One region of the Serratia sp. Nf2 genome, then DNA from elsewhere that is predicted to be linked to it. Evidence: riboswitches for the same ligand, from Rfam matches in the RefSeq annotation. Region 1 holds a riboswitch; the other holds the start of a gene.
The links. Region 1 has a riboswitch for fluoride ahead of C9411_RS00370 (DHHA2 domain-containing protein). Riboswitches for the same ligand answer to the same signal wherever they lie in the genome.
Positions count from the first base shown of each region.

Region 1 (7,982 bases):
TGTGATCCTGCGCTTCGTTCGGCTTGACGATCTCGATGCCGATCATCAGGCCCAGGCCGCGGACGTGACCGATCACCGGATAACGTTTCTGCAGCTCGGCCAGTTTGCCTTTCAGCCATTCGCCCTGCGCGGCTACTTTGTCGGCGACCTTGTGTTCTTTCAGGTATTGCAGGGTGGTCAGGCCGGTGGCCATCGCCAGCTGGTTGCCGCGGAAGGTGCCGGTGTGGTGACCCGGTTCCCAGGCGTCGAACTCTTTCTTGATGCCCAGTACCGCGAGCGGCAAGCCGCCGCCGACCGCTTTCGACATCACGATGATGTCCGGCTCGATGCCTGCGTGTTCGAAAGCAAACAGTTTGCCCGTACGGGCGAAACCGGCCTGAACTTCGTCGATGATCAGCAGAATGCCGTGTTCCTGCGTCACTTTACGGATGCGCTGCAGCCACTCGGCCGGTGCCGGGTTAACGCCGCCTTCGCCCTGAACGGCTTCCAGGATCACCGCCGCCGGTTTACGCACGCCGCTTTCCACGTCGTTGATCAGGTTGTCGAAGTAGTAGGTCAGCGCCTTGACGCCGGCTTCACCGCCGATGCCCAGCGGGCAGCGGTATTCATGCGGATAAGGCATGAACTGCACTTCCGGCATCATGCCGTTGATCGCCGCCTTCGGCGACAGGTTGCCGGTGACCGACAGCGCGCCGTGGGTCATGCCGTGATAACCGCCGGAGAAGCTGATTACGCCGGAACGGCCGGTGTGCTTTTTCGCCAGCTTCAGCGCGGCTTCCACCGCATCGGCGCCGGACGGGCCGCAGAACTGCAGGCAATACGCTTTGCCTTCGCCCGGCAACAGAGAGAGCAGGTAATCGGAGAAACGATCTTTTAACGGGGTCGTGAGATCGAGGGTATGTAACGGCAAGCCGCTGGTAATGACATTTTGGATGCTTTGCAGGACGTCGGGGTGATTATGTCCAAGAGCCAACGTTCCCGCCCCGGCCAGGCAATCAAGATATTGATTATTCTCAACATCAGTGATCCAAACGCCCTGGGCTTTCGCAATTGCCAACGGCAATTTGCGCGGATAACTCCTAACATTCGACTCAAATTCGGCTTGGCGCGCCAAATAGGTTTCATTGTTTCCGTTTAATGAGTTTGCAACTAAAGTATCAATACGGACTTTATCCGTCATCATATCTCTCCTACAACCGAAGGTCTCAACACGCTCCGATTGAATTAATGAATTAGAAAAGTAACTGCCTTGTGAAAAGCGCGACCAATATATGGCTTTTTCGCCCGGGACTCAATAGCCGATTTTGTTTTGAATTGTTTGCTTTTTTCTTAGGCTCATCAATATGTTGTTGATTTGTTGACCGTTGGTTTTGCCGGCAAAAAACAACATATCGTTAACATGGCACAAAAATCCGTTCCGTCGCCAACCAGCAGGCGGCTTTAATACGCTTATTAATAAGGTGAATTTCCGATTAATAACATAAATAGGAAATAGCGGCTTATTTTTATCTATTCACCACCTTAAGTCCTATAGCGTTTATATACACAAAATTTGTGATGAATATAAATGGCCAACCGTTAAAAGCGCAGCATCCAGATCGGTGATTTCTTTCAGATTTCACGTAGCGCGATCAAAAAAGCGCGATTTTTACGCAGCGCCGGCCGGTTCGCCGGCGCCGTTGTCGTTAACGTTGCCGTAACCAGGCGTGGTAGCGCTGCAGGATGCGGCGGGTACGCCACTGATCGACGATCAGCGTGAACAGCGGGGAGTAGCGCACGCTGCGCGGCCGATTGTCACTCAGCGCGCGCATTCGGCGCTTGACCAACGCCATGCGGGCGAGGGACGCCATCGCTTTGCTGCGCCAGGTAACCGGGGCAGGCAGCGCATGGGGGGCCGCACCGGTTTGCCAGCGCCGCGGCATATCGGGCACTTCCGCCATGGCGGTGGCGATGCCGGCGACCGCGACGCCGCTGTCCAGCACCCGCTGCGCCACCGAAGGACGGGCGATACCGCCGGTGGTCATCACCGGCATGCGGGCCACTGCGGCAAGATCGCGGGCGAAGGACAAAAAATAGGCTTCCCGCGCCAGGGTGCGGCCGTCCGCCGTTTCACCTTGCATCGCTGGGCTTTCGTAGCTGCCGCCGGACAGTTCGATCAGATCGACCGGCAGGTCGTTCAGCATCAGCACCACCTGGCGGGCATCGTCCGATGAAAAACCGCCGCGCTGAAAATCGGCGGAGTTCAGTTTGACCGCCACGCAAAAGCCTGGCGAGACGCGCTCACGCACCGCACGCACCACCTCCAGCAGCAGGCGGGCGCGGTTCGCCAACTCGCCGCCCCAACGATCGTTGCGTTGGTTGGTCAGCGGCGAGAGAAACTGGGAAATCAGGTAGCCGTGCGCCGCGTGGATCTCCACGCCGGTAAAACCGGCCTGTTCGGCGGCGTGCGCGCTGGCGGCGAAGCGCGCGATAACCTCGGCGATCTGCGTTTTATCCATCGCCTGCGGCTGGGCGAACAGCTTGCTGTGCTTGCCCATCGCCAGCGGGATGGCGGAGGGCGCCCATGCGTTGCCGCCCATGTTCGCCATCACCTGCCGGCCCGGGTGGTTAAGCTGCATCCACACCTGCGCGCCGCCCTGGCGTGCGGCCTTGGCCCAGGTTTCGAACGGGGCGAGCGGCGTGTCTTGTTCCAGCACCACGCCGCCGGGGCCGGTCATGGCGCGGCCGTCGATCATCACGTTGCCGGTGATGATCAAGCCGGCGCCGCCTTCGGCCCAATGGCGGTATAAGCGCCACAGCGCCGGGCCGGGCAGTTGGCCCGGCCCGGCCAGATTTTCTTCCATCGCCGCCTTGGCCAGACGGTTGGTCAGGCGGCTGCCGTTGGGCAGTGTCAGTGGGGTAAACATCGGTTTTGCGCTCCTGTCGTAAGGGGAATGGCGCTATACTAGGTTTAAAGTTAACTTTAAGGTCAATAGGGCATGAAGATCGGAGAATTGGCGCAGCGCGCCGGCGTGGCTGCCTCAGCGATACGCTACTACGAGCAGTTGGGGTTGCTGCCGAAACCGGTGCGCGGCGTCAACGGCTATCGGGTCTACGGCGATAGCGCGCTGGAGCGATTGCACCTGATCCAAATCGGCCAAAATCTGGGGTTTTCGCTGCAGGCGATCCAACGCGTGCTGGCGCTGCAGGGCAGCGCTTATCAGGATGGGTTGATACGTGGCGTCGATGAACGGCTGGCGGAGATCGAGCTGATGATGGCCACGCTGGATGAACAACGAGAAACCTTGTTGACGACCCGGCTGACCTTATTGGAGTCCGGTGTCGCCGGGCTGTGCCAAGCCAAGGGCGAAAAACAGGCCGACGCATCGCCGGCCCGGCCGGCAAAGCTTAGCGGCGTTTAAAGGCGGAACGCCCGGCATACACCGCTGCGGCGCCCAATTGGTCTTCGATGCGCATCAGCTGATTGTATTTTTCGATGCGCTCGCCGCGGCTTGGCGCGCCGGTTTTCAGATGGCCGGCTCGCATCGCGACCGTCATGTCGGCGATAAAGCTGTCGACGGTTTCGCCGCTGCGGTGTGAGATAAAGGTGCCCCAGCCGTTCGCCTGGCAGAGCTGTACGGCGGCGAAGGTTTCGCTCAGCGTGCCGATCTGGTTCAGCTTGATCAGCGCCGCATTGGCCAACCGTTCATCAATCCCGCGCTGGATGTATTTCACGTTGGTGACGAACAGATCGTCGCCGACCAGCTCCACCTGATCGCCCAGGGCGTCGCTCAGAATACGCCAGCCGGCCCAATCGTCCTCGGCCAAGCCGTCTTCAATCAGCACGATGGGGAAGTCCTGCACCAGCCGCTGGTAATAGGCCGTCATCTGGGCTGCGTCCAACTCGAGGTTCTCGCTGCGCAGGCGGTACTGGCCGTCGGCGTAGAATTCGCTCGAGGCCGGATCCATGCAGATCGCGATATCTTCTCCCGGCCGGTAGCCGGCTTTCTCTATCGCCTGCACGATCAGCTCCAGCGGCTGGCGGTTTGAGGCGACCGCCGGCGCGAAACCGCCTTCGTCGCCGACGCCGACCGACAGGCCTTGCGCCAACAGGATTTGGCGCAGCGTCTGATAGACTTCACTGCCCCAGCGCACGGCCTCGCGCAGCGACGGCGCGCCCAGAGGGGCTATCATAAACTCCTGAAAGTCTGCCCCTTGCCAGCGGGCGTGCACGCCGCCGTTGATGATATTCATGCAAGGCACCGGCAACAGGTTGGCGCCGATGCCGCCCAGATAACGATACAGCGGCAGCTGCGACAATTGCGCCGCGAGGCGGGCGGCGGCCAGAGAAACGCCGAGCAGGGCGTTGGCCCCCAATCGGCTCTTGTTCTCGCTGCCGTCCAGCGCGATCAGCCGGCGGTCAATCTCCGCTTGTTGACGCACATCCACCCCGCGCAGCGCCTCATTGATCGCCGTTTTGACGCTGTGCACCGCCTCCAGCACGCCTTTGCTGCCGAAACGGTGCGGATCGCCGTCGCGGTGCTCCACCGCCTCTCGCGACCCGGTGCTGGCTCCCGAAGGCACCGAAGCCCGGGCCACGACGCCCCCCGCGCTCATGTCGACTTCGACGGTTGGGTTGCCGCGCGAATCCAGGATCTCTCTGGCGGTTACGTTTTCAATCTCATAGCTCATGGATGATCACCTCATTCTAGGGAGTAGGCACGTGCTTTATCAGCACGTCGATCGACAAATGGTTGATGAATTCGAAGCCGAAGGAGGCAAAGACGCCAAACGGTCGGTTCTGATGGCCGAGTAGCAACAGATCGATGCCTTCGCGGGCAATCAGGGCTTCAACGTCTTTGAAGCGATGGATGCTGACGATTGCGCGCACCTCCAAGGGGATTGAGCAGTCTTCCACCAGGCGGCTGAGCATGGCTTTGGCGGCGATCACCTCGCTGGACTGGCGATCTTTGGTCAGCGAATCGCTGAGGTAGTCCAGCTCGGCATAGTCGGCGCTGATTTGCGCCACGGTAATGCGCGTATTCATCTGCTGATTGAGGCGTTCGGCATGGCGCAACAACCGCCGGCCGTCGCGTTCATCCTGCACCAGCAGTAAAGCATGTTGATAGAGCGACATGACTTATCTCCCTGCGTTAGCGATCTGGAGGGTTAACCACGGTAAAACCTCTTTTTTCCGGCTCGTCATATCGGGCAGCGATACCTGACGAATGCCGAGCACCCGGTTTGACGAGAAATACAGAGTGGAGCGGCGGCGGGTGATATCGGTGACCAGCAGCGCGGTCATCTCCAGCCCGGCTTCCTGCTTCGCTTGTTCAAGCGCCTGTTGCAGGGCGGGCAACAGCGGATCGATGTCGCGCATGGCCCGCACTTCTATCTGCGACAGCAGCAGCGAGACGCTATGGATGCGGTAATTCTTGGCGTCACGGTGCAGCAACTGCGCGGCGGATTGCCCCGAGAGATCGGTTTTAGCGGCCAGCAGCCCGGCGGTGAAGGCGTCATAGTCGACGTGAGAGATTGCGCGTAACCGGGTGACCGCCAGACGATCCTGTTCCGTGGTGGTCGGCGCGCTGAGCGCGACGGTATCGCTCAGGATGGCGCCCAGCAGCAGCGTGGCCTGCGCGGCGTTAAGTGGCATCGGCTTTTCTGCCGTCAGGATCTGCAGGATCACGGTGGCGCAACAGCCGACGGCGCGCACCCAGACATCGGGCGGGTTGCGGGTGACTAACGTGCCCAGCCGATGATGGTCGATAACGCCGACCACGTCGCTGTCGGGCAATGAGGCCGGCCCTTGTTCGACGTCGGTAAAATCGACCAGCCAGACTTTACGGTCACGAAGATCGCCTTTCAGCAGCGCAGGCGCTTGCACGCCGGCGGCGGCCAGTATGTAGCGGGTTTCCGGCGTCAGGTCGCCAAGGCGGAAAGCCACGGCCGGTTTGCCGAGGTGATTGAGCCAGTCCGCGACCACCAGTGCGCTGCAGATGCTGTCGCTGTCGGGATTTTTATGGCCGAAAACGTACAGGGGCATTTCCCGCACGGCGAGATCGGGCTGAGTCGGAAAAGGGGTAAGACGTGAGATTTCATTCATAGCGACTCCTGACATACCTGCCTAAAAATAAAGCGAAGTTGTATATCAGGCGTCATCATCCGGTTCGAGTGAACGCGGCGGTTGGGAAAGGTGGAACACCATCACCTTGTGAACGACTGTAGCGCAGCGCGGTGGCAAACGCAACGTCCGGCAAAGCTGGCGAGAATGCACAATCGGATTGATACTGAGTGAGTCTATGATGGACAAGGATATTTGCCGCTAACCGACGGAAACGCTGAACGGACTTACTGCCGGATCCGTGGGTGCCACAATGGGAGACAACATGCTCGAACCCTGCTTCCCCGAAAACGAAGCCGAACGCCTGTCGGTATTGAATTCGCTGAACGTGCTGGATTCGAACTCGGTGGAAAAACTGGATCGCATCACGCGGTTGGCGGCGAAATACTTCGGCGTGACCATTGCGCTGGTGTCGCTGATCGACCGGGATCGCCAATGGTTTTTGTCGCGCTACGGTCTGGATCCCCGGGAAACGCCGCGCAATATCTCGTTTTGCGGCCATGCCATCTTGCAACGCGAAGCGTTGGTGGTACCCGATACCGCCGAAGACCCGCGCTTTTTCGATAATCCGTTGGTGATCGGCGGGCCGCGGATCGGCTTTTACGTCGGGCAGCCGCTGCTGTCGCTCGACGGGTTGCCGCTCGGCACGCTGTGCATTATCGATAGCCAGCCGCAGCCGTTTTCCCCGGAACAACTGGCCGATCTGCATGATTTCGCCGCCGTGGTGGAGGAGTACCTGCAAAGCATTGAACGCCACGTCTATACCGAAAACCTGAAGTCCGACCTGCAGCGCACGGAGGCCCTGTTCGAACAGACCTTCGCCCAGGCGGCGGTAGGGATGGCGCTGGTTTCGCTGCAGGGGTATTGGCTGCGGGTAAATCCGCGCATTTGCGAAATGCTGCATTATTCCGAACGTGAGCTGATGGATCGCACCTTCCAGGACATTACCTATCCGCTCGATCTCAACACCGACCTGGAAAAGCTGCAGCAGCTGCTGAAAAATGAAATCAGCACCTATTCGATGGAAAAACGCTATTTCCGCGCCGACGGCTCGATCGTTTGGGTGCAGTTGACGGTGGCGCTCAATCGCTTGCCTAACGGCAAACCGGACCATTTCATCTCGGTTATCGTCGATATCAGCGAGCGCAAGGTGGCCGAGGCCGATCTGTTCGCGTTGCAGCATGAGCTGGAGGAACGCGTCGAAATTCGCACGCGGGAGCTGAACGTGGTGGTGAAAAAGCTCAACGAAGAGATTGAAACCCGGGTGCTCGCCGAATATCAGCTCAGTGCGGAGAAGGAGCGTTTGCGCGCCATTACCGACAACATGCCGGCCTTAATCAGCCAGATCGACGGCAATGAACGCTACCTGTTCGCCAACAGCGCCTACAAAACCTGGTTTGGTCTGGAGGAGTCCAGCCTCAGGGGAATGACGGTGCGCGATTTCATGGGAGAAAGCGTTTATCGGATAGCAAAACCGATGATCGAACGGGCCCTCGCCGGCGAAATGGTGAGTTTTGAGAATGAGCTGCAGACCCGGCAGGGGCTGCTGATGATCCACACCACGCTGGTGCCGTGCGAAGCTCAGGGCTTTTACATTCTCGCCATGGACATCACCGAGCTTAAGCGGCTGCAGCAGCGGTTGGAATATGACGCAACCCACGACATGCTGACCGGATTGACCAATCGCCGCGCGTTTCTACGCCGGTTGTCGGGCACGCTGCAGGCCTGTTGCCATCAGCGGCAGATGGCGCTGTTGTTTATCGATCTCGACGGTTTCAAGGCTCTTAACGACAGCTATGGCCATGAGTTCGGCGATCTGATCCTGAAGACGTTCGCCACATTGCTCAGCGCCTGCGCCGGCGAGCGCCACAGCGTCTCG
Region 1 covers NZ_PYTW01000001.1:68,599-76,580, forward strand. Annotated here, with positions in the region: gene C9411_RS00345 (diaminobutyrate--2-oxoglutarate transaminase) at 1-1,180, opposite strand, end outside; gene C9411_RS00350 (NADH:flavin oxidoreductase/NADH oxidase family protein) at 1,686-2,906, opposite strand; gene C9411_RS00355 (MerR family transcriptional regulator) at 2,979-3,401, shown strand; gene eno (phosphopyruvate hydratase) at 3,388-4,671, opposite strand; gene C9411_RS00365 (universal stress protein) at 4,688-5,116, opposite strand; gene C9411_RS00370 (DHHA2 domain-containing protein) at 5,120-6,085, opposite strand; fluoride riboswitch at 6,125-6,200, opposite strand; gene C9411_RS00375 (diguanylate cyclase domain-containing protein) at 6,369-7,982, shown strand, end outside.

Region 2 (7,982 bases), on a different contig from region 1:
CCGACGCGGCATGTGCGGCGTCGGGGAAATACTACTTTTCATTATTCAGGCGTTGCTGAGGGCTTTTTCCGGCGCGGTGGTTAATTGTTGCAGCGTGCGTTCCGCCAGCAGCGTGAAATATTGCGCGGCGGGGAACAGGGCGCGTTCATCGGGATTGAAACGCGGATGATGCAGACCGAACTCGCTGGCGGAGCCGATGCTGACGAATACGCCCGGCACGTGATGCAGATACAGCGCGAAATCTTCACCGCCCATCTGCAAGTCCGCCTCTTCGACCTGGTAGCCGGCCTCGGCGGCGACGGTTTTGCTGAACGCCGCCCAATGGGGGTCATTGATCACCGCCGGCGGCCCCGGCTGCCAGCGGAGTTCGGCCTGTGCGCCCAGCGCGGCGGCAATGCCGTCGATCACCTGGCGAATTTTGTCCGGCACCTGGCGGCGCACCGCATCGCTGTGGGTGCGCACCGTGCCTTCCAGCTCCACGGTTTGCGGCAGCACGTTCCAGGTATTGCCGCCTTCGATGCGCGTTACGCTCACCACCAGTGATTCCAGCGAGCTGAAGCTGCGGCTGGGCAGCGTCTGCAGCGCGCCGACGATCTGGCTGGCGGTGACGATGGTGTCGACGCCCTGTTCCGGTTTGGCGGCGTGGGCGCCCTTGCCGGTGATGAGGATCTGGAAGCGATCGACGTTGGCGTAGAACGGCCCTGCGCGGGTGGCGAAAGTGCCGGTGGGCAGCTCCGGCGCATTATGCAGGCCAAATACCGCCGCGACGTTATCCAGTGCGCCGGCGTCGATCAGGTGCCGGGCACCGTTGAAGGTCTCTTCCGCCGGCTGGAAGAAGATGCGCACCGTGCCGGGCAGGTCGGCCTCACGCGCTTTCAGCAGGTGTGCGGCGCCGAGCATCACCGAGGTATGAAAGTCGTGGCCGCAGGCGTGCATCACGCCGCGGTTTTGCGAGCTGAAGGGCACGTCGGCGATTTCGTCGATCGGCAGGGCGTCGATGTCGCCGCGCAGCGCGATAATCGGCCCCTTGCCGCTGCCGATCTCCGCCACGACGCCGGTTTTCAGCGCCAGCGGCAGCAGACGAATGCCCGCCTCTTGCAGCCAGCGCGTCAGCCGGGCGGTGGTGGCGAATTCGTGATTGGAAAGCTCCGGGTTTTGGTGCAGCTCACGCCGATAGGCGATGATTTTGTCTGCCAACTGGCTGGTCATAGGCTTGGCTCACAGTGGGAAATAAACCCTAACCCTAGTGCAGCGGCCGCCGAAGCAAAAAGACCATCTGGTTATATTTCATAGCGATTGCGTCTGCACGGGTGCGTCAACGCTGGGGTAAGCGGGCGGGTTTGGGCGTTCGCGCGTTGTTCGCCAGCGCATGGAGAGGATTGACCTGGAACGGTAACTTATCGCAACCGGTGCAATGCATTTACACCGGGCAACACGGATTTTTTCACTCTTTATCGGATTTCTGTGATCGCGGTGGTGGACAAAATCCTGCCTGCTTGCTGTACTGTAATCGACACAGGTTTTGTGTCTTTCATTCACGTTAAAGGTAAGTTTGATGTCTAAGATTAAAGGTAGCGTTAAGTGGTTTAATGAATCCAAAGGCTTCGGTTTCATTACTCCGGAAGATGGTAGCAAGGACGTTTTCGTTCACTTCTCTGCCATCGTTAGCAACGGTTTCAAAACGCTTGCTGAAGGCCAGCGTGTAGAATTTGAAATCACGAACGGTGCCAAAGGCCCATCTGCCGCTAACGTTACTGCTATCTAAGCTGCGTAGCTGAATTTCTTAAAACCCGCTCATTGAGCGGGTTTTTTATTGGGTACGTTATGCCTCGCTACGGCGGCCTAACAGACTGAACAGCAGGATGGCGACGGCGTAGCAGCCGACGATGGTCAGCGCCATCGACAGGCTGGAAGTGCCGCCCAACCCGGTTAGCGGCACGGCGCAGGCACCGAGCGCGAACATGCACACGCCGATCAAGGCCGACGCGCTGCCCGCTTTGTCACCCTGGCTTTGCATGGCCAGCGAAGAGGCGGTCGGGCCGACGATGCCGATCACCGCCACCGAAAAGAACAGCGGGACCAGCAACAATACCAGTGGCGCATGCAGCGCGGCGGCCAACAGCAGCAACAGCGACGCGACGGCCGCCAGCGTTAGCCCGCCCCTCAACACCCGACGCTCCCCCCAACGTGAACTGAGGCGGCTGGCCAGCTGCGCCGCAATGATCAGCCCGACGCCGTTAATGGCGAAACACAGGCTGAACATCTGCGGGCTGAGGCCGTAGATCTGCTGCAAGACGAAAGGCGAGGCGCCGATATAGGCGAACATGCCGGCCATCACGAAGCCCTGCGTCAGGCACAGGCCCATGAAATAGCGTTGGGTCAACAGACTGCCCAGCGACATCAGCATCGCCAGGATACCGCCCTGGCTGCGGCGTTCTACCGGCAGGGATTCGCGCAGTTTCAGCGCCGACAGGCTGAACAGCAGCACGGCGATGGCCGCCAGCACGCCGAAGATACCGCGCCAGTTCATCACCTGCAGCATAACGCCGCCCAGTACCGGCGCGACGATCGGCGCCAGGCCGTTGACCAGCATCAGCAGGGCGAAGAAGCGGGTCAGCTCATGGCCGGCGTACAGATCGCGGGCAATGGCGCGGGAAATCACCGCGCCACCGGCACCGGCGATGCCCTGAAGCAGACGGGCGATCAGCAATTGGTCGATGGTGGGCGCGAGGGCACACCACAGCGAAGCACCCAGCAGCAGGATCAGCGACAGCAACAGCGGGCGCATGCGGCCCAGTTTGTCGCTGTAAGGGCCGAAAATCAGCTGGCCGACGCCCAGACCGAGCAGCCCGGCGGTCAGGCTGAGCTGCGCGGCGGCGGTGGAGGTATTCAGCTCGCCCGCCATTTCCGGCAGGGCGGGCAGGTAGAGATCGGTGCACAGCGGCCCCAGCGCGGCCAACAGGCCAAGCACGACGGCGTACACCAGACGTTGTCTGGCTAAGTGTTTGGTCATGGGAGATTAAGATTTCCTGAACAGGTGAGAAATGGCCTGCTGATACAGATCGCGCAGCAGGGACGCATCGGCTTTTTGCGTGGTAAGGATACGGTAACCGGTGCCTTCGCTCATGACGGCGATAAATTCCACCCGCGCGGCGATCTCCTCCGCGCTGAAATGGGGATACAGCCGCTGCAGATTGTGGCACACGTGGCGAAACAGCCGCGCTTCCGCATCGCTGAGCATTTTGGCCACCACCGGGTTGCGCGTGGCTTCGGCGGTCACTTCCAGCATCAGCATGTGATCGGTTTCGCTTTCGCCCGGCTGCTGAAACAGCGTGCGCGCCGCCAGCGTGCCGGCGATCAGGTTGATGTGATCGCCAAGGTTTTCCAGTCGCTGCATCTTGCTGGCGATGATGCGGTTGACGATCTCCTCGATAATCGCGTCTTTATTGGCGAAATAGCGGTAGATTTGCCCGACGCTGAGCTGCGAGCCCTGGGCGATTTCCGCCATGCTGGCGGCGTGGAAGCCGTGGCGGCGGAAGCTGGTTTTCGCCGCTTCGACGATCTGATCGCGACGGGCCTGCACCTTGGCCTGTTTACTGTCGTTGGGGGAGAGCATCTGCCCGATCCTTTGCTACGCGTGAGCCGGGTTCACATTTTTGGGTGTGAACGTTCATTCTCAATTGTAGTGTAATCGGCCGGAAAGACGCAAGATGAACGCGTGCTGCGGGGAAAAGGCGCTTAAGCGAACAGGTAGGATTTGATAAAGGCGGCGACGATCAGCACGCACAGCGCAACGGCAATCGCTTCGGCGGCGGTTTTCGGCAGGCTAAACATAGCGGTTTCTCATCCAGTCAGGAGTACTGGATGAGATTATGCGCATGCAAGATTAAGGAAACATTAAGGCTTAGCGCCCGTTGACCCACATCACCAGCATGAAAGCCAGCAGCGTCATCGCCAGCGATCCGGCCAGGTTGAGCAGCATATTGGCCAGCGCCCAGCCGAAGCGGCCATCCTGCATCAGGTACACCACCTCCAGCGAAAAGGTGGAGAAGGTGGTCAGGCCGCCGCAGAACCCGGTGGTGATCAGTAATTTCCAGGTGGGATCCAGATGCGTCATGCGGGTGAAAATCGCCATCGCCAGGCCGATGATAAAACCGCCGATCAGATTGACCATCAGCGTACCGAGCGGAATATGGGCGTTCAGCGGATTCATTTTCATGCTTACCGCCCAGCGTAAAACGCTGCCGACGCCGCCGCCGATAAATACGGCCAGTAAAGAGCTCAACATGGGGCAACTACCTTTCAATCAGAGAAATTCACGGGACTCGGAAAGGGACAGGCGTAACGCTACGCGCCTCTCTCCGAGAGGTTACGTAGACATCATCAGCCTGTGAAGGCGGTTAGGGAGGAATGTCATCTCCAGCGTGCCGCACGGCCTTTTTGCCGTACCCGGTGGATGTTACACCTAACGCCGCCTATTTTGTAGTATCGACAACCTGCGAGGTCACCCCATGGAAATCAGAACGGCGCGCCTGAGCGATCGCCAGGCTATCGCCGAATTAATGACGGCGTTGGATTATCCCGGCACCGAAGCGTTTCTGACGCAGCGGGTGCGCCAACTGCTGGCGCATCCGGACGAGGCGCTGCTGGTGGCGGTGGAAGGCGAGCAGGTGCTGGGCGTGCTGTCGCTGCATTTTCTGCCGCAGCTGGCGTTGGCCGGCGACATTGGCCGCATCAGCTATTTTTGCGTCGACGATCGGGCGCGCGGCGCGGGGGTAGGGCGGCGGTTGCTGGTGGAGGGCGAGATGCTGGCACGCCGTCGCGGCTGCGATCGCTTGGAGGTCCATTGCCACAGCCGCCGCGAGCGGGCGCATGCGTTTTACCGGCGCGAAGGCTTTGTCGAAGCGCCGAAGTATTTTGCCAAATTATTAAACCAGTAAGTTAGTCGCCCGTCGGCACCGCCGTTTCCAGCCGATTGCGGCCATTTTGCTTGGCCCGGTAAAGCGCGCCGTCGGCCGCTTTCAGCCAGTCCAGATAACCGCCCAGCGCGGGGTGGTAGTTGGCGATGCCGGCGCTGATCTGCAGCCGCAGCTGTGGCGCCTCTTTGAAGATAACGGCGTCCAGCCGCTTTTGGATGCGCCGCAGGACTATTTCCGCCTGTTCAGCGCTGGTGTTCGGCAGCACCGCGCCAAACTCGTCGCCGCCGTAGCGCCCGACGATATCCACGTTGCGCAAGCCGATCAGCAGCTCTTCCGCCAGCGCCGCCAGGGCTTCATCCCCCAGCGCATGGCCGAAGGTGTCGTTGATGGTTTTGAAGCGATCGATATCCATCAGAATCAGCGTGGCGTTGTCCTGGTAGCGGCGGCAGCTGTCGAACTGGCGATGCAGCAGGTGTTCCCAGTGGCGGCGGTTATACAAGCCGGTCAGTCCATCGCGGGTGCTGATGCGTTGCAGCTCCTGTTTCTTTTCCGCCAGCCGTTTGGCGGTGCGGTAGGTCACCAGCCCGAGCAGCGTCGGGTAAAGGTAGATCATCGGCAGGCACAGATAGATTTGTAGCGGCGTGCTGTGCGGGTGGAACGGGAAGCCGAGCAGCGCGCCGGTCAGCGCCGCCGTGGCCAATTGAATCGCCAACCCTTTGACAAACAGTATGTTACCGGCCGAAGCGATGTTGTTCATGCTCATCATCGACAGGATGACAATCGCCGGCAGCGCGTTGAACGCCATCATCGCCGCCCAGAAGCCGCCGAAGGCGGAGTCGATCAGCAGATTGCGGATCTCGGCTTTGAACGGATCTTTGGCGCGGCAGGCCAGGCGGTAGGCGAGATGCGGCCAGAGAAAACCGTGAAAGGCCAGCAATAGCCAGACCGCCGTGGGCGGGGCCAAGGGGTAGAGCGCGGCGCAAACGCAAATAAAGCCGAGCCCCAGGCCGGCGACGCGGGGCAGATAGGTGCGTTTGGCGAAGCTGAGACCGGATTTTCGGGCATCGAAAATGGGTGGAGCAATATACATCCGGCCTCTCCCTGATAAGTATCACGGCAGCGTATCATGCGGGTGATAAACTAAGAATAGTCTGGGATTCATGCCGCGGGGCCGCGTGGCATTCCTGCGACGGATCTCACTCTGTTACATGTTGCGGTTGTGCGAGCGGGGGGAAAGTCGCTAAATATTCGCAGGCAAGGTCAGTTTTTCTCGCTGTTCACGCAGCGCTCTATGATAAGAAGGTGAGTATGGAAGGTATCAGTATTACCAAACTTCTGGTGATTGCGGTATTGGTGATTTTACTGTTCGGCACCAGCAAACTGCGCACGCTCGGCGCCGATCTTGGCGCGGCGCTGAAAGGCTTTAAAAAAGCCGTGGGCGACGACAGCACGCCGCCGGCCGCCGGCAACAACACCGCCGAGAGCCAGTCCGCTCAGCAGAGCGTCGAAAAGAAAGACGTTTAACCCCGTCTGACGGCGCGCAATAAAAAACGGATGCCTTGCGGACATCCGTTTTTTGGCGTTTCCGCCGTCTTTAGCGTAACAAACTATTACGCGTTATTTCACTTCCATCCCTTTGGCCTGTAGATCGGCGTGGTAAGACGAACGCACGAACGGGCCGCAGGCGGCGTGGGTGAAGCCCATCGCCATCGCTTCTTCTTTCATCTCGTCGAACTCGGCTGGGCTGACGTAGCGCTGCACCGGCAGGTGGTGACGGCTCGGCTGCAGGTATTGGCCCAGCGTCAGCATGGTCACGCCGTGGCGGCGCAGATCGCGCATCACTTCGACGATTTCCGCATTGGTTTCACCCAGGCCGACCATCAGGCCGGATTTGGTCGGGATATCCGGGTGCGCTTCTTTAAAGCGCTCCAGCAGCTTCAGCGACCACTCGTAGTTGGCGCCCGGGCGCACTTGGCGATATACGCGCGGCACGTTTTCCAGGTTGTGGTTGAACACGTCCGGCGGCGTGGCGGTGATGATCTCCAGCGCGCGATCCATACGGCCGCGGAAGTCCGGCACCAGCGTTTCAATTTTGATGTTCGGGCTCTTGGCGCGGATGGCCGAGATGCAGTCGGCAAAGTGCTGAGCACCGCCGTCGCGCAGATCGTCGCGGTCAACCGAGGTGATTACCACATAACGCAACGCCATGTCGGCGATGGTTTGCGCCAGCTTTTCCGGCTCGTTGGCGTCCGGCGCGATCGGGCGGCCGTGGGCCACGTCGCAGAACGGACAGCGACGGGTGCAGATAGCACCGAGGATCATGAAGGTGGCGGTGCCGTGGTTGAAGCACTCGGACAGGTTAGGGCACGAAGCTTCCTCACAGACGGAGTGCAGGCCGTTCTTACGCATGGCGGCTTTGATGCCTTGAATGCGCGTTGAATCGGCAGGCAGTTTGATCTTCATCCACTCGGGTTTACGCAACAGCTCCTGCCGTTCGGTGACCACCGTTTTGACCGGGATCAGCGCCATTTTGTCAGCATCGCGGTATTTGACGCCGCGTTCCATCTGAATTGGTTTACTCATAATCGTGCAGGTTCCAGTTACGAAGCTCGACCGTCTGGTAGCCGAGTAAATGAACAAATTCCTGTACCAGGATTGGGTGTATGTCTTCAATGCCAACGCCGGGCGCCAGCGCGCTGACCTGCGTCATTTGCATGCCGGCGTAACCACAAGGGTTGATGCGTTGGAAGGGGCTGAGATCCATCGCCACATTCAGGGCCAGGCCGTGGAATGAGCTGCCTTTGCGGATCCGCAAACCCAACGAACAGATTTTCTGCTCCCCCACGTACACGCCCGGCGCATCCGGACGGGCGCGCGATTCGAGGCGGAAGTGGGCGAGGGTGTTGATAACCGTATCTTCTATTGCCGTGACCAATTGGCGTACGCCGACCTTGTTGCGTTTCAGATCGACCATCACGTACATCACCTGCTGGCCCGGCCCGTGGTAGGTCACCTGGCCGCCGCGATCGCTCTGGACAACCGGGATATCGCCGGGCATCAGCA
Region 2 covers NZ_PYTW01000005.1:269,149-277,130, forward strand. Annotated here, with positions in the region: gene C9411_RS13635 (M20 peptidase aminoacylase family protein) at 46-1,209, opposite strand; gene cspE (transcription antiterminator/RNA stability regulator CspE) at 1,556-1,765, shown strand; gene C9411_RS13645 (multidrug effflux MFS transporter) at 1,823-3,013, opposite strand; gene C9411_RS13650 (TetR/AcrR family transcriptional regulator) at 3,020-3,616, opposite strand; gene crcB (fluoride efflux transporter CrcB) at 3,905-4,288, opposite strand; fluoride riboswitch at 4,368-4,430, opposite strand; gene C9411_RS13660 (GNAT family N-acetyltransferase) at 4,512-4,940, shown strand; gene C9411_RS13665 (diguanylate cyclase) at 4,942-6,009, opposite strand; gene tatA (Sec-independent protein translocase subunit TatA) at 6,228-6,443, shown strand; gene lipA (lipoyl synthase) at 6,537-7,502, opposite strand; gene lipB (lipoyl(octanoyl) transferase LipB) at 7,495-7,982, opposite strand, start outside.
Region 2: it holds a riboswitch for fluoride, as region 1 does, so the genes downstream of both, crcB (fluoride efflux transporter CrcB) here and C9411_RS00370 (DHHA2 domain-containing protein) in region 1, are expected to answer to the same signal.